One region of the Nonomuraea sp. NPDC050310 genome, then DNA from elsewhere that is predicted to be linked to it. Evidence: riboswitches for the same ligand, from Rfam matches in the RefSeq annotation. Region 1 holds a riboswitch; each other region holds the start of a gene.
What was found. Region 1 has a riboswitch for cyclic di-AMP ahead of AB0I67_RS36660 (hypothetical protein). Riboswitches for the same ligand answer to the same signal wherever they lie in the genome.

Region 1 (7,454 bases):
TACGGGATCAAGTGGCTGCCGTTCGGCGGCTACATCCGCATGATCGGCATGCTCCCGCCCCGCCCCGGCGACGACCCCGCCAAGCTCCGGCGCAGCTCCACCGGGCCGTTCCAGGCCCTCGTCGAGCAGGCCCGCGACCTGGCCCAGGAGGAGGTGCGGCCGGGCGACGAGGACCGCGTGTTCTACCGCAAGAAGTGGTGGCAGAAGGTCGTCATCATGTCCGGCGGCCCGCTGACCAACATCGTGCTGGCCTTCATCCTCTTCGGCGTGATCTTCATGGGCTTCGGCGTCGCCACCGCCAAGCCGGTGGTGGCCGAGATGCCGCAGTGCGTCATCCCGACCGCCGAGCTCACGAAGAACCCCAACCGCCAGTGCACCCCGGCCGACGCCAAGACCCCCGCGATCCTGGCCGGCCTGCAGCCCGGCGACAGGATCGTCGCCTTCAACGGCCGCCCGATCAGCGCCTGGGAGGAGATCCAGGGCAACATCAGGAGCGCCGGAGCCGCCCAGGTCACCCTCGGCATCGAGCGGGCCGGGCAGCGCCAGGACCTCAAGGTCAACCTGATCGCCCAGGAGATGCCCAAGCTCGACGACGCCAAGAAGACCGAGGTCGTCGGCTACCTGGGCGTCAAGCCGCAGGCGGTCGTCGAGCGGCAGAGCATCGGCTACACCGTCAGCGAGATGGGCGGCATGATCGCCCGCGTCGGCGAGTCGCTGGTCAACCTGCCCAACCGCATGGTCGGCGTCTGGCACGCGGCCTTCTCCGGCGAGGAGCGCGACCCCAACGGGCCGATCGGCGTGGTCGGCATCGGCCGCATCGGCGGCGAGATCGCCACCCTCGACACCCCGATCGAGAACAAGCTGCTCTTCTACGTCAACCTGATCGCCATGTTCAACCTGGCGGTCGGCATGTTCAACCTGATCCCGCTGCTCCCGCTGGACGGCGGCCACATCGCGGGCGGCCTGTGGGAGGGGCTCAAGCGCGGCTTCGCGAGGATCACGCGCCGGCCCGAGCCCGCCCACGTCGACGTGGCCAAGGTCCTGCCGCTGACCTACGCCCTGGCGTTCCTGATGATGTTCATGGCCGGTCTGCTGGTCTACGCCGACCTGGTCAACCCGGTCCGCCTGGCGGGCTGAGGCTACTCGCCGGTGGCCCCGTCGATCCGCTCGCGCAGCAGGTCGGCGTGGCCGTTGTGGCGGGCGTACTCCTCGATCATGTGCACCACGATCCAGCGCACGGTGAACCGGTCGCCGTCGTGGGCGACCACGTCGTCGAGGGCGCGCTCGGCGAGGATCTTCCTGGACCGGGCGATCTCCTCCTGCCAGGCGGCGAAGGCCGCCTCGTAGGTGTCGGAGGCGGCCTCGTGGAAGGCGGCGTCCCGGTCGTCCTCGCGCCAGTGCCGGGCCCGGGCGTCCTCGCCGGCGATCACCCGCCGGAACCAGCCGCGCTCCACGTCGGCCAGGTGCCGCAGCAGGCCCAGGAGGGACATGGAGGAGGGCTCGACGGCGGGGGTGGCGAGTTGCTCGTCGGTCAGGCCGGAGCACTTCCAGGCCAGGGTCTCGCGCTGGTAGTCGAGGAAACCGGTCAGGGTCTCGGCTTCGGGGGCGACATGGGGAGGCTCAGTACGTTGCATAGTCCCCCATTTGTACCGGTTTGCAGGGGGCGATGCTGTACCGGTTTGCAGGGGGCGATGCGCCCGGGCCTCCGCGCCAGATGCCCGGGCGCACCACGTCTCAGAGCATCGAGATGTGCACGTGGTCGTAATGGTTGGCGGTGATGCTGCCACGGTCGGACATGGCCCGCCAGCCCGAACCCTGGTTGATCCGCTGCTTCCAGATCACGTACTTGACGCCCAGCTTGTCCATGTTCTTGATCGCCCACGCGGCGACCTGGTCGCCGAGCGCGTTGCCGGCGTTGGAGGGCATGGCGCCGCCGCTGCTCATCATGAAGTCGCAGGCCCGGCCGAGCGGGTGCTCGCCGCTGTCGTCCACGCGGTAGCAGCCGACGGTGTACTGCAGGTTGAAGTTCTTCTGGATCTCCGCCCGCATCAGCCGCGTGCGCGGGGTGATGTTGTCCGACCCGCTGGGCAGCTCGGGCGCGAAGGAGCCGTCGGAGCGGCGGCCCGTGCCGTACGGGACGAGCTCCACGAGCTTCTTCTTGATGTCGGAGATGAGCTTCTCCGCCTCGTCGCGCTGGGCGGCGAGCTCGGTGCTCTCCTTCTTGATCGTGACCGCCAGCGTCGAGGCCTGGTCGGCGGCGAGCTTCTTGGCGTCCCGCGTGGCCTGCACGCCCTGGATGGCCGCCTGCTGCTGGTCGGTCACCGCGTCGAAGACGGCGGCGCCGACGGCGTCGGTCGGCATGAAGGGCGGCAGCGAGCCGTTGTTCTGGTACTGGATCTCGGCGAGCTGGGTGATGAGCTTCTCGGCCTCGGCGAGCTGCGCCTCGGCCTGGGCCAGCCGGGCCTTGGCCGCCTTCTCCGCACTCTGGGCCTTGCCCAGCGAGACGCGCTTGGCGTTGTAGGCCTCGATGAGCTTGTCGGCCTTCTTGTTCAGCTTCACCAGCTCGGCGCGGAGCTCCGGCTCGGTGGGCTTGGGCGCGGCGACGGCGGGGAACGTGCCGAAGGTGAGTGCGACCGCGGTGAGAATCCCCGCGGTGACCATCGCGGACTTGGCCGCCACGAACCTTCCTCTCCTTCTGCCGGCCGGGTTAGCTGACGGGTTCGGGCAGGAGATGCCCTACCACCGAAGTGGATTCACCCCAGGGTGCGATGGGTCCCCGGCTCCCGGGCGACGCGCCCGGGATTAGGCGTGCGACGGCTGTGACAGCCGTTGCGAGAGGGATACTAACGGTAAAACCAAGGTAACGCGACTCCAAGCCGAGATCGCTTAGTGATCTACCTGTGATCGAAGCAGTCGGGCCGCCTCCTCCGGCGGTACGTCGTTGACGAACGCGCCCATCCCCGACTCCGATCCGGCCAGGTACTTCAGCTTGCCGGGCGCCCGCCGGACCGAGAACAGCTCCAGGTGCAGGTAGGCCAGTTCGCGGCCCTGCCGTACCGGCGCCTGGTGCCAGCCCGCGATGTACGGCATGCGCAACCCGAACAGCCCGTCGAAGGCCCGCAGCACCGAGGTGTAGAGCGGCGCGAACGCCGCCCGCTCCTCGGCCGTGAGCGCCGGCAGGTCCGGCACCTGGCGATGCGGGTACAGGTGCACCTCGAACGGCCACCGCGCCGCGGCCGGCACGAAGGCGGTCCACAACTCGTTGGCGGCGACCACCCGGGGCCCGGCCTGCTCGGCGGCCAGCACGTCGGCGAAGAGCGTGGGCCGCTTGGCCGCGGCGGCCAGGTGCAGCCGGGTGCGCGGCGTGACGTACGGGTAGCCGTAGATCTGCCCGTGCGGGTGGGGGAGGGTGATGCCGATCTCCTCGCCGCGGTTCTCGAAGCAGAAGACCTGCTCGACGCCCTCGATCGTGGACAACTCGGCGGTGCGGTCGGCCCAGGCCTCCATGACCAGCTCGACCTGCTCGTCGCTGAGCTGGGAGAAGCTGGAGTCGTGCTCGGAGGTGAAGCAGACCACCTCGCAGCGGCCCACGCCGGGTCGCACCTCGCTCAGGCCGCCGACCTGGGGGTAGTCGCCGAGGTTGGTGGAGAAGGAGGGGAAGCGGTTCTCGAAGACCACCACGTCGTACTCGCTCGCCGGGATCTCGGAGGCGCGTGCCGCGGTCGACGGGCACAGCGGGCACTCGTCGGCGGGCGGCAGGAAGGTGCGGCTCTGGCGGTGGCCGGCGATGGCCACCCACTCCTCGGTGAGCGGGTCGTAGCGCAGCTCGGAGGCGAGCGGGCGGGGATCGAGGCGGCGGCGGTCGATCGCGGACCGGTCGGCGTCGTCGCGCCGGTCGTAGTAGATCAGCTCCCTGCCGTCGGCCAGGTGAGTGATGGTGCGCTTCACGACGCTTCCTCCGCGATGATCAGTTCTCCGGCGCGCTCGGCCAGGTCCCGGCGCGCCTCGGCGTCCAGGCGCGCGTCGCTGATGACGACGTCGGCCTGGGACAGTTCGGCGATGGTGCTGATGCCCACCGTCTGCCACTTGGTGTGGTCGGCGGGGACGACCAGGCGCCCGGCGCACTGCACCAGCGCGCGGTTGGTCTCCGCCTCCAGCAGGTTGGGGGTGGTGAATCCGGCGCGCACGCTCATGCCGTGCACGCCCAGGAAGAGGGTGTCGACGTGCAGCGTGCGCAGCGCGGCGACGGCGACCGGGCCGACCAGGGCGTCGGAGGGGGTCCGGACGCCGCCGGTGAGCACGACCGTGCGGTCGTCGCGCTGGTTGCGGTGGAAGACCTCGGCCACCTGGATCGAGTTGGTGATCATCGTGAGGTCCGGGACCTCGATCAGGTGGTGGGCCAGCGCCCAGTTGGTGGTGCCGGCCGAGAGCGCGACGGCGGTGCCGGGCCGGACGAGACGGGCCGCGGCGCGCGCGATCGCCTCCTTCTCCGGCTGCTGGCGCGTGGTCTTGGCGGCGAAGCCGGGCTCCTCCGTGGAGCCGGGACCGCCGATGGTCGCGCCGCCGTGCACCTTTTCCAGCAGGCCGCGCTCGGCCAGGACCTCCAGGTCGCGCCGGACGGTCATGTCGGAGACGCCCAGGTCGCGCACGAGCTCGGCCACCCGGACCGCGCCGTGGCGCCGGACCCGCTCCAGAATCGTCTGCTGCCGCTGCTGTGCGAGCACGACGCCTCCTTCCAACAGATTCCACCAAATTATGACATGGCGGTGTTGGAAACTGAGCGCTTGACCTGGCCGGTGTGCCGGGAGACGGTGTGACCTACACCACATAGCCTGACATGTCGGGAGACGCCGATGGCCAAGCGCGCGCGCAAGAGCAGAGCCCGCAAGAAGAAGAAGGCGAACCACGGCAAGCGCCCAGCCTCGCGCTGAACCCGGGGGACCCCGACGGGGTCCCCCGGCTCCGCTAGCGGCCCTGCGGCAGGGCGCTGAGCGCCTCGTCGATGCGTTCCTGCGGCAGCACGAAGTCGCGCATCTCGCCGGAGAGATAGCGGTCGTAGGCGGACATGTCGAAGTGCCCGTGCCCGCACAACGCGGTCAGGATGACCTTCTCCTCGCCCGTCTCCTTGCAGCGCAACGCCTCGGCGATCGCCTCGGCCAGGGCGTGCGTGGGCTCCGGCGCCGGCACGATGCCCTCGGTCCTGGCGAAACGCACCCCGGCCTCGAAGCACTCGCGCTGCGACCTGGTCACCGCCTCGAAGCGGCCCAGCTCGTACAGGTGCGACAGCAGCGGCGCCATGCCGTGGTAGCGCAGCCCGCCGGCGTGGATCGGGTCGGGCACGAAGCCGTGGCCGAGCGTGTGCATCTTCAGCAGCGGGGTGAAGCCCGCGGTGTCGCCGAAGTCGTAGGCGTACGTGCCGCGGGTGAAGGACGGGCAGGCCTCCGGCTCGACCGCGCGGAAGGTGATCTCCGGATGCTCCCGCATGAACGGGAACGCCAGCCCGGCGAAGTTGGAACCGCCCCCGGTGCAGCCGATCACCAGGTCGGGACGCTCCGGCAGTTGCTTGAGCGCCTCCTCGCCGATCACCGTCTGGTGCATCAGCACGTGGTTGAGCACGCTGCCCAGCGCGTAGCGGGTGTCCGGGTCGCCCGCGGCCACCTCGACCGCCTCGCTGATCGCGATGCCCAGGCTCCCGGTCGAGTCCGGGTCGTCGGCGAGGATCTTGCTGCCCGCGCCGGTCACGGGGGAGGGGCTGGCGTGCACCGTCGCGCCGTAGATCCGCATCAGCGAGCGGCGATACGGCTTCTGGTCATAGGAGGCGCGGACCATCCAGATCACGCATTCGACGCCGAACTGGGCGCACGCGAAGGCCAGTGCCGACCCCCACTGCCCGGCGCCCGTCTCGGTCGTCAGCCGCCGCACGCCCTCGCGGGCGTTGTAGAACGCCTGCGGCACCGCGGTGTTCGGCTTGTGCGAGCCGGCCGGGGAGCCGCCCTCGTACTTGTAGTAGATCCGTGCCGGCGTGCCCAGCGCGCGCTCCAGCCGGTGCGCCCTGATCAGCGGCGTCGGCCGCCACAGCCGGTAGACGTCGAGCACCTCCTGCGGGATCCGGACGAACCGCTCCGTGCTCACCTCCTGCGCGATGAGCTCGCCCGGGAACAGCGGTGCGAGATCCTCGGGCCCGACCGGCTGCCCGGTGCCCGGGTGCAGGGGCGGGGGAGGCGGGACGGGCAGATCGGGGACGATGTTGTACCAGTGATCTGGGGTCATCTGCCGAGTGTGCGGCGAGGGCGGCCTTACGTTCCAGCGTCACTTGCCTACGGTGGGTCAGTTTTCGGCAGACCGGCCGCGTTCGAGCGCCACCTGCCGGCGCACCTCGGGGACGACCTCCTCGGCGAACAGCCGCAGTTGCCGCTCGTCCTCCGCCTCCGGCCAGTACACGAAGGTGTCCAGCCCATGGCCCGCCGCCAGCTCGGTCAGCTCCTCGGCCCACTGGTCGGCCGGACCGTGCAGGGAACCGGTCGAGCGGTCGGTGATCAGGCCGTTGACGTTGTGGATCCGCCGGATCTCCCGCGGCTGGCGCCCGGCCTGCCGGGCGGCCTCGTCCAGGAGCGCGCTGAGCTCGGCCAGCTTGTCCGGTGTGCCCCAGGGCGAGGACGACACCCAGCCGTCCGCCTTCGCGCCGGCCAGGGCCAGCGCCTTCGGCCCGGCCACGCCCAGCCACAGCTCGATCGGGTGCGCCGGAGCCGGGCCCGGCTGGGCGCCGCGCAGGTGGTAGTGCTCGCCCTCGAAGCGCTGGTTGCGCTCGCCGCTCCAGATCCGCCTGATCACCTCGATGGCCTCTTCCAGCGCCGCGCGGGCCTGCCCCGGGGTACGGCGGGGCCCGCCGTAGGCGTCGATGGCGTCCCAGAACCCGCCCGCGCCCAGGCCGAGCTCGAACCGGCCGCCGCTGAGCCGGTCGAGGGTGGCCGCGGCCTTCGCCAGGACGGCAGGCTGGCGGAGCGGCAGATTCGCCACATCCGGAAAGATCCGGATCCGCTGGGTGAGTGCGGCGAGGTGGCTCATCAGCGTCCACGTGTCCTCGTACCGGCGCTGGTACGGGTGATCCTGGATGCCGAGCAGCTCCAGCCCCAGCCGGTCGGCGAGCTGAGCGCGCTCCACCAGCGGGTCGGCCGCGAGAGGCACCAGGAAGTAGCCGAACTCGATCGCGCGCCCATAGTCGCTCATACCAGCACCAACGCCTTGCGCCCTGGCCCTCTTCCGGGGCTACACCACCAGGGCCGGGTGCCGCGGGTCGTCGTACCGCACGGCCACCTCGGCGACCTTCACCGGGTCGACCTCCCGCTCGTACCGCTCGAACGCCGGCAGCCGCCACCGCAGTTCCTCCGGCGTCTTCCTGACCAGCGCCGCGCGGCTCACCGCCAGGTGCACCGCGAACTCCACCGGCAGCCCCC
Region 2 (7,454 bases), on a different contig from region 1:
CGTTCCAGAAGTCCTCGTCGGCCAGCAGCTTGGCGTAGTTGTCCAGGCCCGCCCACTCCGTGGTGCCGGCCAGGTCGTAGTCGTAGAGCGAGTACCAGAGCGTGAAGACCAGCGGGAACAGCCCGAAGGCGGCGAACAGCAGGAAGTAGGGGGAGACCAGCAGGTACGGCACGGCCTTGAGGTCGAAGGCGGACCAGCCCCGCCGGCCGGTGGAGGGCGTTCTGCGGCGCGAACCGCGGGGAGGCCGGTGGGCCGCGGGCGGCGGCGCCACGTTGAGGCTCATGGGAGACCTTTCCAGACGGGTCGGGAACGATCCGGTACGGCGGGGCGGCCGGGCCCCCGCTCGGCGAGTCGGCGGGCCGCGCCGCCGTACCGGAGTCCGGGATCTAGGTCAGCCCGCGGCCTTCACCGCGTCGTCCACCAGCTGCTGCCAGGCCTTGTCGTGCGGCACGGAGCCGTCGTCCATGCCCTGGATGACCGACTCGATGGCGTTCTTGACCTGGGCGTGCTTGACGCCGAGGAAGACCGGCTGGAGCGAGGCGGCGGACTTGGCGAAGATCTCGCCGGAGGGCGCGTTGTCGAAGAACTCGCTCTTGGCGCCCTGCACCTTCGGGTCGGCCTGGGCCTTGGTGTTGCTCGGCATGTTGCCGAACTCGGCGAACACGTCGGCCTGGACGGCGGCGCTGGTCAGGTAGTCGGCGACCTGCGCGGCCTCCTTCGGGTGCTTGCTCTGCTTGGGCACCGCGAGCCAGGAGCCGCCCCAGTTGCCGCCGCCGCCCGGGACCGCGGCGACGTCCCACTTGCCCTTGCCGGCGTCACCGGCGTTGCCCTGGACCACGCCGAGCATCCAGGAGGGGCAGCCGAGGGTGGCGAAGGAGCCCTTCTGGGTGCCGGTCGCCCACTCGTCGGTGAAGTTGCGCAGCTTGGCGGTCAGGCCCCCCTGGCTCATCTTCTGGGCGAAGTCGAACGCCGTCCTGACCGCCGGGTTCTTGTCGACGATCAGGTTGTTGTCCTTGTCGAAGTAGGTGACGTTGCCGTTCTTGGCCGCCTCCTGGTAGAGCAGCACCTGGTAGAGGGTGTTGGTGCCGTCGGTGAACTTCGTGTCGGGCACCTTGGCCTGGAACTGCTGGCCCACCTTCATGAACTCGTCCCAGGTCGGCCACAGGGCGCTGACCTCGTCGCGCTCGGAGGGCAGGCCGGCCTTCTTGAACAGGTCCTTGCGGTAGCACAGGCTCATGCCGCCGATGTCGGTGCCGAGGGCGAAGACCTTGCCGTCGCCGGCGACGCCGTTCTCCCACTTCCAGGCGGGGAAGTCGGCCTGGCGCTTGTCGAGCCCGAACTCCTTCAGGTCGGCCCACCAGGCGCTGTTGGCCTTCGCCAGGCCCATGCCGCCCTCGTCGATGCCCACCACGTCGCCCGCGCCGCTGCCGGCCTGCAGCCACTGGATCATCTGGGGCCAGTACTGCTGCTCGAACTGGTCGGTGAGGTTCTCGTGCTTGATCTGGATGTCCTTGTGCTCGGCGTTCCACTTCTCGACCGCGGTCTTGTAGCCGAAGTTGGCGCCGCCGCCGAAGGTCTGCACGCGGATGGTGATCGGCTCGGCCTGCGCGGCGGGGGAGCCGGCGCCGCCGGTGGCCGCGGGGGTGGTGGTGCCGTTCGAGCCGCAGGAGACCAGCGCCATGGCGGCCAGGGCCGCGACCGCGCCGCGGCGCTTGCTGATGGTCATGAGGTCCTCTTTCGTGTGCGCCCGTGGGGGATTCGGGGGTGAGGCTTGGGAGCGCTCCCATGAAGAGTGGCCATGGTGGGCTCGCTCGTCAACGGGCTGAAACACAACCGTGACCGAGAGAGCGTTTTCTGGTTTCTTAAACGGATATGTCGGCATGAAGGGGACGGAGAGGATGGTGGGAGCGCTCCCATCCTGGGTGTCGCGAAACACGCAAGAAACGCCCGCCCCTGGGGAGGGGCGGGCGTCTCTTGGGGAGGGGGTGCCCCTGGGAGGGGCGGGCGCTTCTGCGGTGGTCACCGGGAAGTGGAGGCGGCCCGGGGGACGGGCCGCGAGCTCCTACTTGCCGTACTCGGGGTAGCCGTAGCCGACGACCTGGGACTTCGGCCGGACACGCTGCTCGACCTTGCCGTTGCCGGTGTTGCCCTCGATCGTGGTGATCGTGCCGTTGCCGTTGTCCTTCTCGACGAAGCCCACGTGGGCGATGCCGTCCAGGCTCTTGCTGCCGGACCAGGAGAAGAAGACGACCGCGCCGGGCTTGGGCGTGGTGCCCCAGCGGTTGTTGTTCTTGAACCACTTGGCGTGGGTCACGGTGTAGGCGTCCCAGCCAACGGAGCTGCGGGCGCCGGTGTGCTCGCCGACCCAGGACACGAACATCGAGCACCAGGCGGCGTTCAGGTAGGCCTTGGTGGAGCCGCCGTCACGCTTGATGGTCTCCTGGGCGCGCTTGGAGGCGGCGTACCAGTTCTGGAACTTGGTGCCTCCGCCACTGGAGTTCTCGCTCACGCCGATCTGCTGACGGGCGAGGCCGAGGACCTTGGTGAGGGACGGCTTGGCCGGCATGGCGGCCTTGGGTGCCGCGGCGGGCGCGGCGGGTGCTTCCTTGGGGGCGTTGAAGGCGAGTGCGGCGACCTCGGGGACGCCGCCGATCTCGGGCTTGACGGTGTCAGCGTGTGCGACGTGGGCGCCGAATCCGGTGGCCGCGAAAAGGGCGGCGCCGAGACCGGCGGAGACGAGCTGGGCCTTGGAAGGACGCACGCGACGGTGTTTTGCCATGAGGGAAAGGACACTCCTTGCTTCATGCCGCTTACCGGGTTAGCTGACGGGTTCGGACGTGAAGCTGCCCTACGGCGCGCCCCTGGCGGGGTCGGCGCCGATTCACCCCAGTGAGACTTTTGGGTCCCCGGTTCCGCGCGGTGGCGGATTCAGCGGTCACAGGCGGGGGCCTGTGAGAGGTGGTCGGTCAAGGCAAGGAACGGATGGCCGTTCGTTTGCCGGGAGTGACCAAAAGGTAATACACGCGGCAAGGAGATTACAAATCTGTAAATGTCCGGGCAGTAAAATCGGCTGTAGATCAATAGCCGCCGATCTACGGAAAACCCCTGTGGGCAGGGCGATCGGGGAATCGGCCGGTTCGCCGGACCCCCATGAGTAGATCTTTTTCGGACCCTCCGCCAGCCCCTGACTTTACCTTTGCCGACGGCGTTCCCCCGGCCCGGGACCGGGGGAACGCAACGGCCGGGATCAGCCGAATTCGGCCGGGTCGGGACCCAGGCGCTTGCCGTTGTTCAGCGCGCCGATCGCGGCCATGTCCTCGGCGTCCAGGATGAAGTCGAAGACGTCGATGTTCTCCTTGATCCGCGACGGGGTGACCGACTTGGGGATCACCACGTTGCCGAGCTGGATGTGCCAGCGCAGCACGATCTGGGCGGGCGTGCGCCCGTGCTTCTCGCCCAGCGTGGCCAGCGCCCGCTCCTCCAGCAGCCCCCGGCCCTGGCCGAGCGGGCTCCACGCCTCGGTCAGGATGCCGTTGGCCTCGTGGAAGGCGCGCAGCTCGGTCTGCGGCAGGTTGGGGTGCAGCTCGATCTGGTTGATCGAGGGCACGATCTGCGTCTCGTCCATCAGCCGCTGGAGGTTCTTGACGGTGAAGTTGGAGACGCCGATGGCGCGCACCCGGCCGTCGTGGTACAGCCGCTCCAGCTCCTTCCACGCCTGGACGTAGAGGTCCTGCTTGGGCGCGGGCCAGTGGATCAGGAACAGGTCGAGCTGGTCGAGGCCGAGCCGCGCCATGCTCTCCTCGAACGCCTCCGCCACCCGGCCGTGGTCGTCGTTCCAGAGCTTGGTGGTGATGAAGAGCTTCTCGCGCGGCAGCCCGGAGTTGCGCACGGCCCGGCCGACGCCCTCCTCGTTGTTGTACAGCCGCGCGGTGTCGATGCTGCGGTAGCCCGCCTCCAGGGCCAGCCCGACCGCCCGCTCGGCGTCCTCGTCGGGCACCTGCCAGACGCCGTAGCCGAGCTGCGGAATCTGGACGCCGTCGGTGTTGAGCAGCAGTGAGTTCATGCATCTCATTGTTCACCCTGCGTTACCGATGGCGTCAGAGGGCCGGGTTAGTGTCGGGCCACGGTCGTCGGCCCGCGGGATCGCCCGTGCGGTTCCGTGAGGAGAGGGAGGCCCATAGCGTGTGGCCGGCCTGGGTGGAATCGCCACTCCAGATGATCTGCGCGGTGGAAGCCCACCACGCCGGCCTGCTCGGGCCCACGACGGTGATCGTGCCGCGGGCGGGCGTGCGCGCCCTGCGCGCCACCCGCGCCGAGCTCGCGCGGCTCGGCCTGCCTCTGGGGGTGGAGGTGGCCGAGCCGCGCGAACGTATGCCCAGCCGCCTGGGGGCGGTGGGCGACGCCTTCTCCGGCCGCGTGCAGGTGCGCTGGCTGACCTCGTGGCGGCCGGTGGTGATCGTGGACGACGGGCTGGCGACCATCCGGCTGCTGGAGCTGCTGGCCGCGGGTCCCGGCCGGCCGCTGGTCCGTGCCCGCGCGACGCCGGGCGTGGCCCGCCGCGCGCTGGGGCTGGCCGCCGGGCTGCGGCTGCACGCGGGGAAGCGCCGGGTGACGGTGTTCACCGCGCTGCCGGTGGAGGAGCGGCTGGCGGAAGCCGTACGAGCCGCGGGGTTCGACGTGATCAGCCACGATTTCGCCTGGCTGCGGGCGCAGCCGCTCGACCGGCCTGGACCGCCGCAGCGCACCGTCGTGCTCGGCACCTCGCTGGTCCGCAACGGCCTGGTCCACCGCGACCGCTACCTCGGCTGGATCACCGCGCTGGCGGCCGACGAGCCCGTCGCCTACTTCCCGCACCGCCGCGAGGACCCGACCGACCTGGCGCTGCTGCGCGAGCGGCCCGGCATCACCGTGCACGAGCCCGGCATGCCCGCCGAGCTCAGCCTGCGCGGCCTGGGCGCCGAGCAGCGCGTGCTCAGCCTGCCCTCCACCGCGATCAGCTCGCTGCGTGTCCTGCTGAGCCCGCGCGGCGTCGCCGTCGAGCCGGTCGAGGTCCCCGACGACTGGTGGACCAGCCGCGCCGCACCCGACCTGCGCGACCATCTCACCCTCTCCGGGGGCCCGGCCTCCGGCCTCTCAGGAAGAGCCGCCCGACCGTGAAGATCCTGGCCGTCGCCGATTCCGACTCCTACCTGAAGTGGGCGGCCTGCCTCCTGGACGATCTGCCCGCCGGCTGCCACGCCGAGCTCGCCGTCGTCCGCACCCCGATCGTGCCCTCCGCCCAGCAGATCGCCGCCGCCGCGGGCGCCCGCCCGCTCGCGGGCGTCCTGTCCGCCCGGGCCCTGCGGCGTACGGCGGAGCGGCTGCGCCCCGACGCCATCGTGGTGGCCTGCACCGGCCCGGTCGTCGACGTGCTGGTCTCCTCGGTGCTGGCCGGGCTGCGGCCCCGCCCGGTGTTCGTCACCGGCCTGCCGGGGATCGCGGTGCCGGCGACCGAGAAGGCCTGGCTCTACCGCAGCGGCTGCGACCTGTTCGTGGCGCACAGCGCGCGCGAGGTGGCCGAGTTCGAGGCGCTGTCCCGGCAGCTCGGCGGCGGCGGCGCGGTCGGCCTGGCCCGGCTGCCCTTCCTGCGCACGGCCCCCACGCCGGGCCGGCCGCAGGCGGCGGGGGAGCGGCGGCGCGTGGTCTTCGCCACGCAGGCCAAGGTGCCCGGCCCGCGCGAGCAGCGCGAGCGGATCCTGCTGGCCCTGGCCGAGCTGGCCGAGGCCCGGCCCGACCTGGACGTCGTGGTCAAGCTCCGCGCGCTGGAGGGCGAGCGCCAGACGCACAACGAGCGCCACCCCTACCCCCGGCTCTGGCGCGACCTGGGCGAGCCCGGGCGGCTGAGCTTCGAGGCCGGCTCCATGCAGGAGCATCTGGACCGCGCGGCGGGGTTCGTCACGGTGAGCTCGACCGCGGCGCTGGAGGCGATCGCCCGCGAGGTGCCCCTGCTGGTGCTGGACGACTTCGGGGTCAGCGCCGAGATGATCAACCTGGTCTTCGAGGGCAGCGGGGTGCTCGGCTCCCTGGCCGAGCTGGCCGCGGGGCGCTTCCGCGATCCCGATCCGGCCTGGTGCGAGGCCAACTACTTCCAGCGCGACAGCGACTGGGTGGGCCTGCTCACCGCGCTGGCCGCCGGGCCGCGGATGCGCTCGCGCTCCCTGCTCGACGGGCCCGAGCACGCCGCCGCCCGCCGCCGGGCCCGGCTGCGCGTCGAGGTGCCGCCGCGGCTGCTGCGCGCCGGCTACCGCGCCAAGCGCAAGCTGCGCCGCGCCCTGGCGTGACGCTTTGCAACCACTTCCCAATCACTTACAAGTCCCCCGTGCCAGCCTCCCCGCGTGACGCAAATCTCGCCAGAGATCGCCCCGGCGGCCCCGCCGGGCTCCCACCCGGGGACTCTCACCGCCCTGCTGCGCCTGCGCGCCGCCACCCTGCCCGACGTCGCGCCGCACGTCTACGTGCTCGACGACCAGCACCTCATCGCCGTCACGCACGCCCAGCTCGACCAGCGCGCCCAGGCGGTCGCCGCGGCGCTGCGAGGGCTGGCCGCGCCCGGCGACCGGGTGCTGCTCGCCTACGACACCGGCCCCGACTTCGCCGACGCCTTCTTCGGCTGCCTGTACGCCGGCGTGCTGCCGGTCCCGGTGCCGCCCCCAGCCGGCGGGGCGCTCAGCGAGCGCTTCGAGGCCGTCGCGCTCGACTGCGACCCGCGCCTCGTGCTCACCACCAGCGGGCTCGCCCCGCTCGTCGAAGGCGCTCTGGCCACCGACCAACTGCCCGACCTGCCGTTCGAGCCGTTACCCGCCGACCCGGAGGCGGTGGCCTACCTGCAGTACACCGCGGGGACGACGGGAGCTCCCCGCGGCGTCGCGATCACCCACGGCGGGGCCTTCGCCAACCTCGCCCAGATCACCGAGCTGTCGGGAGCCGGCCCGCACGACCGCATGGTGGCCTGGCTGCCGCTCTTCCACGACATGGGCCTGGGCGCCCAGTTGCTCATGCCGATGTACGCCGGCTACGACTGCTGGATGATGCAGCCGCTGGCCTTCGTCCGGCGGCCCCAGGAGTGGCTGCGGCTCCTGTCCGACCTGGGCGCGACCTGCACCGCCACGCCGGGCTTCGGCCTGCGGATGGCGCTGCGCAAGACCACACCCGAGCAGCGCGCCGGGCTGGACCTGAGCGGGCTGCGCGTCGTCCTGGTCGGGGCCGAGCCGCTGTACGCCGACGACCTCGACCGCTTCCTCGCCGCCACCGGGATCTCCCCGGACGCGCTCTTCCCCTCGTACGGCCTGGCCGAGGGGGCCTTCATGGTCTCCGGCGGGGGTCGCGCCGTCCTGGAGGCCGACACCGCCGCCCTGGCCTGGGGCCGCCTGGCGCCCGGACGCGGCCGGCGCGTGCGCGGCTCGGGCCGGGTGCTG
Region 3 (7,454 bases), on a different contig from region 1:
AGCTGGAGCAGGAGGCCCAGGAGGCCCGATCGCTGGCCGCCAGCGCGGGCAGCTCGGGCGAGGCCGAGCTGCGCCGGCTCAAGGAACGGCTCCACGACGTCGAACGGCAGCTCGAAGCCTCCCGCCGCGCCGCCCGCGAGGGCCGCAGCATCGAGGACGCGCGCATCCGCGTGCTGCTTGACGCGCTGCAGGACGCCTCGGCCGGGCTGCGCCGCGAGCTGGCGCTGCCGACCACCATCCACCGGCCGGCCGACTCGGTCACCGGCCTGGCCCCGGGCACGCCCAAGGTCGCGGCGCGGGCGCTGGCCGACGACGACCCGCAGCTCTTCGACCAGATCGTGGCGCTGCCCCAGGTCCATCTGATCATCGACGGCTACAACGTCACCAAGACCGGGTACGGCACGCTGACCCTGGCCGACCAGCGGGCCCGGCTGATGACCGGCCTGGCCGGGCTGGTCGCGCAGACCCGCATCGAGGTCACCGTGGTCTTCGACGGCGCCGAGCTCAACGCGCACGTCGCGGTCAACGCCCCGCGCGGCGTCCGGGTGCTGTTCAGCCAGCCGGGGGAGATCGCCGACGACCTCATCCGGCAGCTCGTGCGCGCCGAGCCGCCGGGCCGCGCGGTGGCCGTGGTCTCCTCCGACCGAGAGGTGGCCGAATCGGTGCGGAAGATGGGAGCCAGACCGGTTCCGTCCGCTCTGCTGTTGCGCCGGCTCGGCCGCGCCTAGCGTTTGCCGGGGCAGGATTCCCCGAAGCGTTCAGTTCACACCTGCAACTTCTGTACCATTTGCCCCAGGTGTGATCACTGGGAGGCGACGCTGTGAGGTTGGGCCGGGTACCGCTGGTCGCCGGATTGGCGGTCGGAGCGTTGCTGGTACATCCCGGCGGGGCGGTCGCCGACCCCAAGCCGACCGTCCGGCAGGCCAAGGCCCGCCTGGCGAAGCTCAACGACCAGGCCGACAAGGTCGTCGACCGCTACAACAAGGCGACCGAGGACTACAAGGCCGCCAAGAGCCGGTACGGCAAGCTGAACGAGCGCTACAAGGCCAAGCTGGCCACCGTCGCCGGGCTGCGCTCGCAGGTGGTCACCATGGCGGTCGACAGCTACCAGACCGGCACCGACCTGACCGCCGCCACGGTGGTCCTCGGCAACGACAGCCCGGCCGACACGCTCACCGGCATGGCCCTGGCCGACCAGCTCGCCGCCGAGCGCGGCCAGCGCCTGGCGCAGTTCCTCCAGGAGAACCAGGGCCTCAAGGCCCAGCGGGACGAGGCCGAGAGCGCGCTGAGCGACGCCGACGCCAAGCGGGACAAGGTCGCCGATGACCGGTCCGAGATCCTCAAGCTGATCAAGAAGCAGAAAGCCCTGCTGGTCCGGCTGGGCGCCTACAAGACCGGTGACCCCAACAGCCCGGGTCTGGTCTACAACGGCCCGGCCCGAGGCAACGCCGCCGCCGCGCTCACGTTCGCCTACGCCCAGGTCGGCAAGCCGTACCGGTACGGAGGCACGGGGCCGGACGGCTTCGACTGCTCCGGGCTGACCCAGGCCGCCTGGCGGGCGGGCGGCGTGGAGCTGCCGCGCACGACGTGGGACCAGTGGGCCTGGGGCGCCAACCGCAAGGTGGACCTCAAGGCGCTCCAGCCGGGCGACCTGGTCTTCAGCGAGGGCCTGGGGCACGTGAGCCTGTACGCGGGCGACGGCAAGATCGTGCACGCGCCGCAGACCGGTGACGTGGTCAAGGTGGTCAATCTCGCCGACTACGGCAGACCGCTGGTAGGCGCCGTCCGCCCCTAAGGTGGTGAGAAATATCACCTTATAAAGGGGCGCTTCCGTGTGGCTTCGTGACGCCGTCCTGTACCAGATCTACCCCCAGAGCTTCGCCGACGCCAACGGCGACGGCATCGGCGACCTCGCCGGCATCGAGTCGCGCCTGGACTACCTGTCCTGGCTCGGCGTCGACGCGCTCTGGCTGAGCCCGTGCTTCGCCTCGCCGATGGCCGACGCCGGCTACGACGTGCGCGACTACTTCAGCATCGACCCCCGCTACGGCACTGAGGCGGACCTGCTCTCCCTGGTGGAGAAGGCCCGCGCCAAGGGCATCCGCATCCTGCTCGACCTGGTCGCCGGGCACACCTCCGACCAGCACCCGTGGTTCCTGGCCTCCGCCGCCGACCCCGGCGACCACCGCTACATCTGGTCCGACCGTGAGGTCCCCGGCTTCGTGCCCTCACCGGGCAGCCGGCCGGGCTCCTACCGCCCCAACTTCTTCGCCTTCCAGCCGGCCCTGAACTTCGGCTACGCGCGTCAGGACGAGGCCGAGCCCTGGCGCCAGCCGGTCGACGCGGAAGGGCCCACGGTCAACCGCAGAGCGCTGCGCGAGATCATGTCCCACTGGCTGGAGCGCGGCGTGTCGGGCTTCCGGGTGGACATGGCCGCCTCGCTGGTCAAGGACGACCCCGGCCACGTGGAGACCGCCAAGCTCTGGCGCGAGCTGCGCGGCTGGCTCGACGAGGCCTTCCCGGAGGCCGTGCTGCTGTCGGAGTGGGGCGATCCCAAGGTCTCGGTGCCCGGCGGCTTTCACGCCGACTTCTTCCTGCACTTCTCCGGCCTGGCCTTCCGCTCGCTGTGGGACAACGGCGCGGTGACCACCGAGTGGGACAAGATCGACTCGCCCTACTTCGACCCGGCCGGGGCCGGCACGACCGCGCACTTCCTGGCCGAGTGGCAGGAGGCCATGGAGGTCATCGGCGCCTCCGGCCTGATCTCGCTGCCCTCCAGCAACCACGACTGGCCGCGCCTGGCCAGCGGTACGCGCGAGGGCGAGCAGCTCAGGGCCGCCTTCACCTTCCTGCTGACCTGGCCGGGCCTGCCGGCGATCTACTACGGCGACGAGATCGGCATGCGGTACGTGCCCGGCCTGCCGGACGTCGAGGGCAGCCGGCTCCTGCCCGGCTACAACCGCGCCGGCTCCCGTACCCCCATGCAGTGGGACAAGGCCGACCCGCAGATCACCTACCTGCCCGCCGACCCCGACCCGGCGCGCCCCAACGTCGCCGACCAGCGCGCCGACCCCGGCTCGCTGCTGCACACCGTCCGCGAGCTGATCGCCCTGCGCCGGGCCCATCCCGATCTCGGTACGGCGGAGCCGGTCGAGGTGCTGCACGCCGGTTACCCGTTCGTCTACCGGCGCGGGCGGTTCGTGGTCGCCGTCAACCCGGGCGCCGCGCCGGCGTCGGTCGAACTGCCGGGTTCGCGAGGCCGGCTCGTATCCGGCGCGGCGGCGGACTGGATCCGGCTCGACGGCTTCGGTCACGCGATCTTCGAACTGGTGTGACGCATGTGACAGATGTGACTTGACGGGCATTGTGAGGAGGTCAATGTGACGCGAATCACAAAGACATCACGAAACGGTGATGGAGCAGGGATCGCTCTTCTGACTATCGCGCGGGGAAATCCTGACTCTTGACGGTGGCTTTGCCCTCCGTTGGCGTGCGGGGTACCTTCTGGCCTCGCGGCGTTCCAGCCAGGACGCCGCGATTTCGCGAGTCGGCCGCAAGATCGCCGATCGGACAGATTGAGATCCGCTTGCCGAATCCGCGCAGCCAGGAGGCGCGGAGCCGGGGACCCAGAGTTCCAGGGGTGAATCAGCGCAGCGCGCTGTAGGGCGACCTTCCACGCCCGAATCCGTCAGCTAACCCGGTAGGCGTTCGTGGAAGTCCCGAGGAGACACCCTGTCTACCCGTCAGATCCCCCGTTTGTCATGCCTTGCCATGGGCGGAGTCGTGTTCGGCACCGCCCTCACCGGCCTCACCGCCACTCCGGCACAGGCCGTGACGAACACCCCCGCCGCCGCTCCGGTCACTTCGAGCGGTACCGCCACGGTGGTCACGACCACCGGGCGGCCTGCGAAGATCGCTTGGCCCGCCAAGGCCGCCCGGTCCGCCCGGGCCGCCAAGGCGGCCAGGCAGAAGGTGAGGGCCGCCAAGGCCGTCGCCGTCGCCAAGGCCCAGATCGGTGACCCGTACCGCTTCGGCGCCACCGGGCCCGGCTCGTTCGACTGCTCCGGCCTCGTCCAGTACGCCTGGCGCAAGGCCGGGATCAGGATCCCGCGCGTGACGCACAGCCAGTACGCGGGCATCAGGACCAAGGTGTCGTGGCGCAACCTGCGCCCCGGCGACCTGATGTTCTTCAGCGGGCGCGGGCACGTCGGCATGTACGTCGGCAAGGGCCGGATGGTCCACTCGCCTCGCACCGGCAAGACCGTGCGGGTCGAGAAGCTCAGCGGCTGGCGCAAGCGCGCCTTCGCCGGAGCGGTCCGCCCCGGCGGCTGACCTCGTGAAGGCCCCGCCCTGTTCCGGGCGGGGCCTTCGCCGGTTTCCCCCTCTGCTTTCCGGCTTTTCCGGCTGGGTGGGCGGGTGCCGCTAACCTGGCAGGATGCCGACCCGGGTGACCCGCAGAGCCGCACTGCTGCTCGCGCTCACCTGCACCGCGGCCGCCCCCCTCGACCCGCCGGCCCCCTTCCGCGGGGCCACCGCCACCCACGGCGCCGCCTCCCGCGTGCTCGCCGAGCCGGGCACGCCGGCCGGCCTCGACCTCCCCGACCTGGCCCGCCGCGCCGACACCGCCGCCACCCGCGTGGACCGCACGCTGGCCACCCGGGTCCGGCCCCTGGTCCTGGTCCCCGCCACCGACGCCGGCGCCGCCCGCCTGATCGGCGCCGCGCCCGAAGCCCTCGCCGGCCTCGCCGCCCTGGCCGACCAGGGCCGGGTGATCATCGTCCCCGGCGGCTACACCCGCCTCACCGAGACCGGCCGCGACGTCGTCCTCACCCACGAGCTCACCCACGTGGCCGCCGGAACCGGCCGCGTCCCGCCGTGGCTGCGCGAGGGCTTCGCCGACTACGTCGCCTACCGCGACTCCGGCCTGAGCGTCGAGGCCGCCGCCGCCGAGCTGCTGGCCGACATCCGGGCGGGACGCCTGCCGTACCGGCTGCCGGAGGGTTTCGGGCCGCCCCGGCAGGCTCAGGCCTACCAGGAGGCGTGGCTCGCCTGCCGGCTCATCGCCGCCGAGTACGGCGAGGCGCGGCTCGTGCGGCTCTACCGGGACGCCGCGCAGGGCAAGCTTGATCTGACGCCGTTCGGCGACTTCACCGCGAGATGGCGCGCCCATCTCAAGCACCTGGGGAGAGGCGATGACGGAGCGGGGGCTTGAGGGAGAGGTTCAAGGAGAGGTTCAGGGAGAGGCGATGGCCGAGGGGGAGCGCGGTGCACCGAGGCCGGGGCTGCTGCGCAGGCAGGCGGGCATCGCGCTGGCCGTGCTGGGCGCGGCGATCGTGGCCGTGGTCGCCTTCACCACGCCCTGGGACCCGCTGCCGCTGCGGGTGCAGCCCGATCCGGCCCGTGACTTCACCCCGGCCGAGATCGCCCGCGCCCAGGCGTTCGACTCGGCGCTCAGCGCGCCCGCCTACCTGTCGCTTGGCCTCACCGTGCTCTTCGCCGGGATCCTCATCGCCACGCCCTTCGGCGCCCGCGTCCTGGCCCTGCTGCGCGGGCCGTGGTGGCTGCGGGTGCTGCTGGGCGTGCTCGTGCTCACCCTGCTGGTCGAGGCGCTGCGCTGGCCGCTGGGGATGTGGTACGAGGTACGGCTGCGCGAGTTCGGGCTGTCCACGCAGGACTGGGGCTCGTGGAGCGCCGACCGGCTCAAGAACATCGCCGTCCGCGTCGCCATCCTCGGCGTGATGATCGTCGTGCTGGCGGCGCTGGCGCGACGGCTCAAGCGCTGGTGGATCCCGGCCGCCGCCGGTGCCTTCGCCTTCACCCTCGCCGCCTCCTTCGTCTACCCGATCGTCTTCGAGCCGCTCTTCAACGACTTCCGCTCGATGCCTCCCGGCCAGCTCCGCACCGACCTGCTCGCCATGGCCCAGCGCGACGGCGTGCCCGTCGACGACGTGCTCATCGCCGACGCCTCCCGGCGCACCACCGCGCTCAACGCCTACGTCTCCGGCTTCGGCGCCACCCGCCGCATCGTCGTGTACGACACGCTGCTCAAGGCGCCCGCCGACGAGGTCGAGCTGATCGTCGCGCACGAACTCGGCCACGCCAAGAACCGCGACGTGCTCAACGGCACGCTCATCGGCGGGCTGGGCGCCGCCTTCGGCGCCGTCCTGCTCTTCCTGGTCTACGGTCTGGTACGGCGGCGCACCGGCGGCCTGTCCATCGCCGACCCCCGCGCGGTCGGCGTCGTCATGGGACTGATGAGCCTGGCCACCGTCCTGTCCGGCCCGCTCCAGAACGTCGTCAGCCGGCACGTCGAGGCCCGGGCCGACCTCAACTCCCTCGACCTCACCCGCGACCCGGCCACCTTCATCGCCATGCAGAAGCGGCTGGCCGTCACCAACATCTCCGACCTTTCGCCCGACTGGCTGGAGTACCTGCTGTACGCCTCCCACCCGACCGCCCCCCAGCGCATCGCCATGGCCCGCACCTGGGCCCTGGAGAACGGCCTTCCCGAGCCGTGAGCAGGGTCCTGATCGTCACCAACGACTTCCCGCCCCGGCCCGGCGGCATCCAGTCGTTCGTCCACGGTCTGGCCTCGCGCCTGCCCGGGGTGGTCGTGTACGCCTCCTCGTGGCGGGGGAGCGCCGAGTTCGACGCGCGCCAGCCGTACCCGGTGATCCGGCACCCCTCCTCCGTCATGCTGCCCACGCCCGCCGTCGCCCGCCGGGCCGCCGCCCTGGTCGCCGCGTACGGCGTGGACACCGTCGTCTTCGGCGCCGCCGCCCCGCTCGGGCTGCTCGCGCCGCGCCTGCGGGCCGCGGGGGTGCGGCGGGTCGTCATGCTCACCCACGGGCACGAGGCGTCCTGGGCGGCGGTGCCGGGCTTCCGCTCCGTGCTGCGCCGGATCGCCGCCTCGGCCGACGTCGTCACCTACCTGGGCGACTACACCCGTGCGCGGCTCCTGCGCGCCGTGCCCGCCGCCAAGCTCGTCCGCCTGGCCCCCGGGGTGGACCCCGCCCGTTTCCGCCCTTCCCCCGCCGCCGCCTCCGCCGTCCGCGCCCGCCTGGGCCTCGGCGACCGGCCCGTCGCGGTGTGCGTGTCGCGCCTTGTCCCGCGCAAGGGCCAGGACCAGCTCATCCGGGCCTGGCCGTACGTCCTTCGCGCTCTGCCCGACGCCGTCCTCCTCTTGGCCGGTGGCGGCCCTTACCGCCGCCGTCTGGAACGCCTGGCCGCCTCCCTGTCCCTCACCACCTCCACCGGCTGGCCCACTCCCACCCAGCCCCCTACGCCGGCCCACCCCACTCCGGTGCGCCGGCCCCCCACATCCGCCCCGCCCATTACGACGGGTCAGCCCACCACGTCCGCCCCGCCCGTTCCGGCGGGTCAGCCCCCTGCGGCGGTCCAACCGTTTCCATCCGGCCAACCCATTACGCCGCTGTCACCAACCTGCGCGCCCG
Region 4 (7,454 bases), on a different contig from region 1:
CTCGTCGATGAACAGGATGATGTCGCCGCGCGTGCGGATCTCCTTGAGCACCTTCTTCAGGCGCTCTTCGAAGTCACCGCGGTAACGGGAGCCCGCGACGAGAGCACCGAGGTCAAGCGTGTAGAGCTGCTTGTCCTTCAGCGTCTCGGGCACCTCACCCTTGACGATCTTCTGGGAGAGCCCCTCGACGACGGCGGTCTTGCCGACGCCGGGCTCGCCGATCAGAACCGGGTTGTTCTTGGTCCTCCGGGAGAGGACCTGCATGACCCGCTCGATCTCCTTCTCGCGGCCGATGACCGGGTCGAGCTTGCCCTCGCGGGCAGCCTGGGTCAGGTTTCGGCCGAACTGGTCGAGCACCAGGGAGGTCGACGGAGCGGACTCCTGCGGACCGCCGGCCGCGGCCGGCTCCTTGCCCTGGTAACCGTGGAGGAGCTGGATGACCTGCTGCCTCACGCGGTTGAGATCGGCTCCAAGCTTCACGAGCACCTGGGCCGCCACACCTTCACCCTCGCGGATGAGCCCGAGCAGGATGTGCTCGGTGCCGATGTAGTTGTGGCCCAGTTGCAAAGCCTCACGGAGCGACAGCTCGAGGACCTTCTTGGCCCGCGGGGTGAAAGGAATGTGCCCCGACGGAGCCGACTGGCCCTGGCCGATGATCTCCTCGACCTGCTGACGCACACCCTCGAGGCTGATGCCCAGGCTCTCCAGAGCCTTGGCGGCAACGCCCTCACCTTCGTGGATCAAACCAAGAAGAATGTGCTCAGTACCGATGTAGTTGTGGTTGAGCATCCTGGCCTCTTCTTGGGCCAAGACGACAACTCGCCTCGCTCGGTCGGTGAACCTCTCGAACATCTCGTCGCTCCTCACAGAGCGGTCAGCCAGGCCGGCAACTAGCCGGTCCCGTCATCCCGCATGCCAGCCCAGGCTTCCAGGTGCGCCCTCTGCCGCTCTATAGCAGAGAACGTTCCCCGAGAGCAGGGCGTTCACCCTCCATCCAACTACCATCTGAGGGTGGTGTGTTCCCGATACGCCGCAAGCGAACGATGTTTAGCTGGATCCGGAGAAACATCACGAGATCCACAGGCCGTGCCAGGCCTAATGTAGCGCGCCCGCCGATCGCCGACGGCGAACACCCGCCCCTCCCGTACCCGAGGGTACGGCAGAGCGGCACGGCGTGATCAAACACGCCGGAGAAACGTCCAATAAACCGGATCCACCCGCGATCATGCGCTTATGGCATCCGCCGGGGTTCTAGGCGATCGTCATAAGCGCATGGTCGTCCGCTAGTGAGCCCGCTCGTACTCGTCCACAATCGTCTTCGCGATGCGACCGCGCTCGCTGACGTTCAGTCCGCGGCTCTTGGCCCAGGCGCGAATCTCAGAGCTCTGCTCGCGGGTCATCTGACGGGAGCTCCCACGGCCGCCACGACGGCGTGCGACGCCGCTGCCCGACTTCCGCGCCGACTGCACGAAAGGCGACAGCGCGTCCCTCAGCTTCTTGGCGTTTCCCTCGCTGAGGTCAATCTCATAGGAGATGCCGTCAATAGCGAAGCCGACCGTCTCATTGGCCTCGCCTCCGTCGAGGTCATCGATGAGAATCTCCTGGATCTGCTTGGCCATCTACGCATTCCTTTCCGGAGTATTACTGCATTCGCCTGCCCAAACATATACCCGGAAAGGCGCGGACACAATTCAGCGCCCGCGTGATTCTGGAGGCGGCGGATCAGTTCTGCTTCTCGGCCCCATCGGCGGCGGTTTGCCCGCGGGTGGCGGCGGCCTCCGACTTGACGAGCTTCACGACCCCATAGATGAAGGCGGCGGCCACGACCGCCGGGGGAAGCAGGGCTGCCAATACGTCTGTTACAGCTTGCATTCGTCCTCGACTCCACTGGGTGCGCTTTATGCACGAGCAACACCACGGACGAGCGGCGCGACCACGCGCCGCCGGACACGTACCCGACCCTAGCGTGACCAGCGCCCCGTCTCCCCTTCGGGTTCACGGGCACTGCGTACTCAGCCTAATGCCAGTCCGGCCAGACTTCTTACCGGATCATGCGAAATTTCCGGAAATGTGTCGCTTCCCACGTCATCGAGGGTCTTTGACCACACAGGTGCCGGCGAGCCTGTCGTGCGGACCACGCTGTAGCGGCTTGTCGATCAAGATGAACAGACCCACGGCGAACGCGAGCATTCCAGCGAGGAGATTCACCACGGGAATCCCCATCGCCATGGCGAGCCCAGGATAGAGGAGCGAGCGTTTCCCTAAGGCCCCGCCCTGCCCTTGGACCCGAATCCTCATGATCGCTTTGCCGAAGGTGCGACCGCGCCCCGAAAGCGCCCTCCAGTCGTACCAGGTATACGCCGCGCCGGCCGCCGCCCACGCGCACAACCCCGGCAGCCGGCCCTCCCACGCCTCCAGCAACCCGACAGACCGGAAGAACAGCCAGAGCAGAAGGGACAGAATGTAATACAGGACGCCGAAGACCAGCGCCTCAATGAGTCGCGCGGTGAAGCGTTCCCACCATTCGGCGGGCATCACTCTGGTCTCAGGCGGCGGGGGCGCCATATGCGCTCACCTCTCCGGGGCGGAGGGCTATATCTCACAGTTTGGTACGGCGAGCGGGTACGAAACAGGGGCCGGCGGGAAGCCGGCCCCTGTTTTGTTCGGTCGGCCTTACTTGACCTTCACCACGACGGTGTTCACGAACTTGTCGGCGTAGGTCTGCGCGAGCGGCTTGTTCCAGAACTGCGCGAGCGCGTTCACCAGGACCAGGATCGGCCCGGCGAAACCGACGATCGGAAGTCCGTAGAGCGCGTAACCGCCCCAGGTCACGCCGGCCCGCTTGAGCGCGATGTCGGAGGCGAGCCCGCCCGGAGGCATGGCCTGGCCCACCGGGACGATCTTGATCCCCATGACCATCTTGCCGAGGGTCTGCCCCTTGGCCTTGGTCATGAAGAACTCGTAGCCGATGTACAGCGCGCCGATGAGGATCCAGAGGATCAGCGAGCCGATGGTGGCACTCAGGAATCCCGAGGAGCTGCCCGTCCAGGCGTTCGACGAGGTGATCAGCACCGCGATGAACAGGGCGTTCAGGATGCCGGCGATCGCACCGAAGATGAGACCGTCGACGATTCGGGCGACCAGGCGCTGCCACCACTCCGCCAGGGGCGCCGGGGCGCCGGGCGGCTGGAGGCCGACGGGCTGGCCGTAGCCCGGCTGGCCGTACGGCGTGGCGCCGTAGCCCTGCTGCTGGCCGTAGGCGGGCTGCTGTGCCCCGCCGTACTGCTGACCGTAGCCGGGCTGCTGGGCGCCGTACTGCGGCTGGGCGTAGCCGGGCTGGGTGCCGGGCGAGCCGTAGGGCTGCTGGGCGCCGTAGCCCTGCTGGCCGTAGTCGGGCTGCTGACCCGAGGCGGGCTGGCCGTAGGCCTGCTGGCCGGAACCGGGCTGCTGCCCGTAGGCCTGCTGGCCGGAGGTGGGCTGCTGCCCGTAACCCGGCTGGGACTGCTGGCCGTATCCCTGCTGACCCGCGGCCTGGCCGTAGTCGGGCTGCTGGCCGTAGCCGGGCTGGGACTGCTGTCCGTAGCCCTGCTGGCCGGAGGCGCCGTACTGCTGGCCCGAGGGCTGCTGGCCGTAACCCGGCTGACCGGGCTGCTGGCCGGAGCCTGACTGGGCCTGCTGGCCGTAGCCGGGCTGCTGGCCGTAACCGGGCTGGGACTGGGCCTGCTGGCCGTACCCCTGCTGACCCGAAGCGGCCTGCTGGCCGTAGTCGGGCTGAGCCTGCTGCCCGTAGCCGGGCTGCTGGCCGTAACCGGGCTGCTGGCCGTAGCCGGGCTGGGACTGGGCCTGCTGGCCGTACCCCTGCTGACCCGAGGCGGGCTGGCCGTAACCCTGCTGGCCCGACGGCTGCTGCCCGTAGCCGGGCTGCTGACCGTAACCCTGCTGACCCGAAGCGGCCTGCTGGCCGTAGTCGGGCTGGGCCTGCTGGCCATAGCCAGGCTGCTGCTGACCGTAACCAGGCTGCTGGCCGTAGCCCTGCTGCTGGCCATATGGCTGTTGCTGGCCGTACCCCTGCTGACCGTAGGGATCGCCGTCAGTGCGATACCCCACGACCGTCACGTCGGGGTCGGCCTCACCCGGGGCACGGCCCGGGTACTGCTGTCCGTATTCGGGAGCCCGGGGCTTGTCGTTCTCACCGGGATCATCCTGTGGATACGGCGGCTGTCCGGTGCTCACCGTGTCACCTCACTTCGAGTTCGCATGTGGCACATGTCAGGACACATGCTTGCTGCTGCCCAAGGTATCGGCATAGGTATCAACAATCACCTTTCCACTCGGTCAACAGCCGAGTCATTAGCCGCGAGATGCAGCAGCATGCGCGTGTTACCGAGGGTGTTGGGCTTGACGTGTTCGAGGTCGAGAAACTCCGCCACACCCTCGTCATACGAGGCCAGGAGCTCGGCATAGACCTCGGGCGAGACGGGCGTTCCCTGTATCGGGCGGAATCCGTGCCCGGCGAAGAAGTCGACCTCGAAGGTCAGGCAGAAGACCCTGCGCAGACCCAGTTCCACTGCGGTTCCGATGAGCGCTGACACGATCTTGTGGCCTACGCCGAGTCCACGATGATCGGGATCCACCGCGACCGTACGGATTTCCGCGAGATCCTCCCACAGGACATGCAACGCGCCGCATCCCACGACTTTTCCGTCATGTTCGGCGACCCAGAATTCCTGCACGTCCTCATAGAGCGTGACGGTGGCCTTCTCCAGCAATCGGGGCCCGGCTCCGGCATAGGTGTCGACGAGCATCTTGATCGTCCGGACATCGGCGGTCCTGGCACGACGGACGGTGATCTGCCTCTTGTGCAGCACGGGCTCGGCGACCTGCTCCATGACCCTTCAGCGTACCGACGCCTTTACGGCTGGGCCGTATCCCGGGCATGATCCTGTGGCGAACGTTTGGAGCGGTCCCTCCCGCCCCCAGGCTCACGAACGCACCAAACCACCGTAAACCCCGCAAAATGCCCGGCTATGGCCGCAAGCACGTGATCCGCCCGTGATCCTTCGGATGCCAAACCTCAACGGAATTGGCAGTTCTGGTTGAGCACGAACTGATCGTGCACTAGTGTCCAGCGTCGATATCCCTTCGAGATCCCGCGAAGGGGTGCGCCCAATCCCCTCGTCGGGGGAACCGGGGAACCACAGCGCTCCCGCCCCGGGAGCGCGGGGGTGAATCCAGGTCTTCGGCCTGGTAGGGCTACTCCGGCCCGAACCCGGCAGCTAACCCGGTCGGCGCCCGAACAGGAGAGGTGGCTGGTTGGTGAAGCGCACGCGCGACCGTGGGGAGAAGACCGCGGGCGACGCCCGCCCTCCGGAACGCAGGAGACGTTTCGCCGTCGTCGCGACCGCGCTGGCGGCGCTCAGCCTCGCCCTCCCGCTCGGCCCCGCCACCGCCGACCCCGAGCCCAGCCTCAAGGAGCTGGCCGCGCGGGCGGAGAAGATGCACACCGAGATCGGTCAGCTCAGCGAGCAGTTCAACGGGCAGCGCGTCAAGCTGAAGACAGCCGAGAAGACCGCCGCGGCGGCGCAGAAGACGCTCTCCACCCGCCAGCAGGACCTCGCCGGCAAGCGGGCGCGGGCCGCCTCCCTGGCACAGAGCTCCTACATCTCCGGCGGCCTGGAGCGCACCTGGGCCTTCACCCAGTCGGGCGACCCCGGGCTCTTCCTCGACAACGTCGCCACCACCTCCGCGATCGAGGAGCAGCACAGCAACCAGCTCAAGGAGGTCTCCGTGGCCATCGCCGCCGCGGAGGAGGCCGAGCGGACCGCCTCAGCGCAGATCAAGGAGGTCAAGGCACTGGTCGCCGACCTCGAGGAGCGCCGCGGGAAGATCACCAAGCTGGTCGCCAAGGTCGAGAGCGCCATCTACCGCCGCGCCCTGGGCCAGGCCGGCTCGCGGGGCCGCGCGACCCGGGTGGACCTGCCGATCATCGGCCAGGGCAAGGCCGCCGAGGCCGCCCGCTGGGCGCTCACCCAGCAGCTCAAGCCGTACGTCTGGGGCGCCGAGGGGCCCAACTCCTACGACTGCTCCGGCCTGGTGATGGCCGCCTACCAGCAGGTCGGCATCAGCCTGCCGCACTACACCGGCGACCAGTGGACCGCCGGCCGGCACATCTCCCGCGAGGAGCTGCGCCCGGGCGACCTGGTCTTCTTCTACAACGACCTGCACCACGTGGGCATCTACGTGGGCGGCGGCATGATGGTGCACGCGCCGCAGACGGGCGACGTGGTACGGCTGGCGCCGATCGGCAACCGCCCGTGGGCGGGCGCGGTCCGCATCGCCGACTGAGCCGACCGAGCCGACTGCATCGACGGCTGAGCCGGCCGAGCCGAGCGGACCGGTCCACCGCGAGCCCGGTCGTCGGATCAGATGAGCTGGCGACGCGCCGCCCAGGCGACCGCCTCGATCGCGGTCGCCACCCCGATCCGGTCGCAGATCACCCGCAGCCGGCGCCGTACGGTCCGGCCGCTGACGTCGAGCCTTCGCCCCACCCTGTCCACGGTCACTCCCTTGGCCAGTTCGGCGAGCAGAGCCAGATCAGCGCGGCTCAACTCAACGCCTTCGGTGAGTAAATCCATCCGTAGCCTCCCCCCACAGCAGAAGCCCTCGGCGGCGTCTCGCCCGACGAAACCGTAAACGCATTCCGGAAAGGTCGTCAAGGTCGCCGATCCCCCCACTTGACCAGCGCCATTGACATGATCCACACAATGTGAACTACTCACGATATGTCGGCGTCTGTGCGGTCGCGATGAGCGCCTCGGCCCCTCCGGGTTTCGACCCAGCCGATCCCGGATTCCCGCCCGGCCCGTATCCCGCCTCCCGCGGCGGCGCCGGCCCCCGGTCCGGTCATGACCGCCGACATGACAACAGCCGGTACGGCACGCCGTACCGGCTGTCGGGCGAACGGGTCAGTGCGTGGGCTTGACCAGCGGGAAGAGGATGGTCTCGCGGATGTTCTTGCCGGTGAACGCCATGATCATCCGGTCGATGCCCGCCCCCATGCCCCCGGTCGGCGGCATGGCGTATTCCAGGGCGGCCAGGAAGTCCTCGTCAAGCTGCATCGCCTCGAGGTCGCCCCCGGCGGCCAGCAGCGACTGCTCGGTGAGCCGGCGGCGCTGCTCGATCGGGTCGATCAGCTCCGAGTAGGCGGTGCCGAGCTCGGTGCCGAAACCGATGAGGTCCCACTTCTCGGTGAGCAGCGGGTTGTCGCGGTGCTGCCGGGTCAGCGGCGAGGTCTCCACCGGGTAGTCCATGACGAACGTCGGCTGGATCAGCGTGTGCTCGACCAGCGCCTCGAAGATCTCCTGGACCAGCTTGCCCTGGCCCCACTTCGGGTCCCAGTGGATCTCGCGCCGGTCGGCGAGCTTGCGCACGTGCTCCAGGGAGGTCTCGGTGGT

Region 2: it holds a riboswitch for cyclic di-AMP, as region 1 does, so the genes downstream of both, AB0I67_RS32045 (CHAP domain-containing protein) here and AB0I67_RS36660 (hypothetical protein) in region 1, are expected to answer to the same signal.
Region 3: it holds a riboswitch for cyclic di-AMP, as region 1 does, so the genes downstream of both, AB0I67_RS40385 (C40 family peptidase) here and AB0I67_RS36660 (hypothetical protein) in region 1, are expected to answer to the same signal.
Region 4: it holds a riboswitch for cyclic di-AMP, as region 1 does, so the genes downstream of both, AB0I67_RS28555 (C40 family peptidase) here and AB0I67_RS36660 (hypothetical protein) in region 1, are expected to answer to the same signal.

What each region holds. Positions count from the first base shown of each region.
Region 1 is NZ_JBFAKP010000024.1:117,506-124,959, forward strand. It holds gene AB0I67_RS36650 (site-2 protease family protein) at 1-1,137, shown strand, start outside; gene AB0I67_RS36655 (DinB family protein) at 1,140-1,634, opposite strand; gene AB0I67_RS36660 (hypothetical protein) at 1,735-2,679, opposite strand; cyclic di-AMP (ydaO/yuaA leader) riboswitch at 2,683-2,819, opposite strand; gene galT (galactose-1-phosphate uridylyltransferase) at 2,887-3,948, opposite strand; gene AB0I67_RS36670 (DeoR/GlpR family DNA-binding transcription regulator) at 3,945-4,724, opposite strand; gene AB0I67_RS36675 (TrpB-like pyridoxal phosphate-dependent enzyme) at 4,966-6,270, opposite strand; gene AB0I67_RS36680 (LLM class flavin-dependent oxidoreductase) at 6,328-7,227, opposite strand; gene AB0I67_RS36685 (uridine kinase) at 7,267-7,454, opposite strand, start outside.
Region 2 is NZ_JBFAKP010000018.1:111,460-118,913, reverse strand. It holds gene AB0I67_RS32055 (sugar ABC transporter permease) at 1-283, opposite strand, end outside; gene AB0I67_RS32050 (ABC transporter substrate-binding protein) at 392-1,726, opposite strand; gene AB0I67_RS32045 (CHAP domain-containing protein) at 2,063-2,779, opposite strand; cyclic di-AMP (ydaO/yuaA leader) riboswitch at 2,791-2,944, opposite strand; gene AB0I67_RS32040 (aldo/keto reductase) at 3,248-4,063, opposite strand; gene AB0I67_RS32035 (hypothetical protein) at 4,228-5,157, shown strand; gene AB0I67_RS32030 (DUF6716 putative glycosyltransferase) at 5,154-6,320, shown strand; gene AB0I67_RS32025 (AMP-binding protein) at 6,375-7,454, shown strand, end outside.
Region 3 is NZ_JBFAKP010000033.1:55,902-63,355, forward strand. It holds gene AB0I67_RS40370 (NYN domain-containing protein) at 1-728, shown strand, start outside; gene AB0I67_RS40375 (NlpC/P60 family protein) at 821-1,795, shown strand; gene AB0I67_RS40380 (alpha-amylase family glycosyl hydrolase) at 1,833-3,335, shown strand; cyclic di-AMP (ydaO/yuaA leader) riboswitch at 3,578-3,722, shown strand; gene AB0I67_RS40385 (C40 family peptidase) at 3,772-4,332, shown strand; gene AB0I67_RS40390 (hypothetical protein) at 4,436-5,212, shown strand; gene AB0I67_RS40395 (M48 family metallopeptidase) at 5,247-6,518, shown strand; gene AB0I67_RS40400 (glycosyltransferase) at 6,515-7,454, shown strand, end outside.
Region 4 is NZ_JBFAKP010000014.1:135,146-142,599, forward strand. It holds gene AB0I67_RS28525 (ATP-dependent Clp protease ATP-binding subunit) at 1-852, opposite strand, end outside; gene AB0I67_RS28530 (Lsr2 family protein) at 1,284-1,619, opposite strand; gene AB0I67_RS28535 (hypothetical protein) at 1,723-1,872, opposite strand; gene AB0I67_RS28540 (RDD family protein) at 2,086-2,535, opposite strand; gene AB0I67_RS28545 (RDD family protein) at 2,674-4,233, opposite strand; gene AB0I67_RS28550 (amino-acid N-acetyltransferase) at 4,320-4,889, opposite strand; cyclic di-AMP (ydaO/yuaA leader) riboswitch at 5,154-5,307, shown strand; gene AB0I67_RS28555 (C40 family peptidase) at 5,317-6,345, shown strand; gene AB0I67_RS28560 (LuxR C-terminal-related transcriptional regulator) at 6,423-6,608, opposite strand; gene lysX (bifunctional lysylphosphatidylglycerol synthetase/lysine--tRNA ligase LysX) at 6,966-7,454, opposite strand, start outside.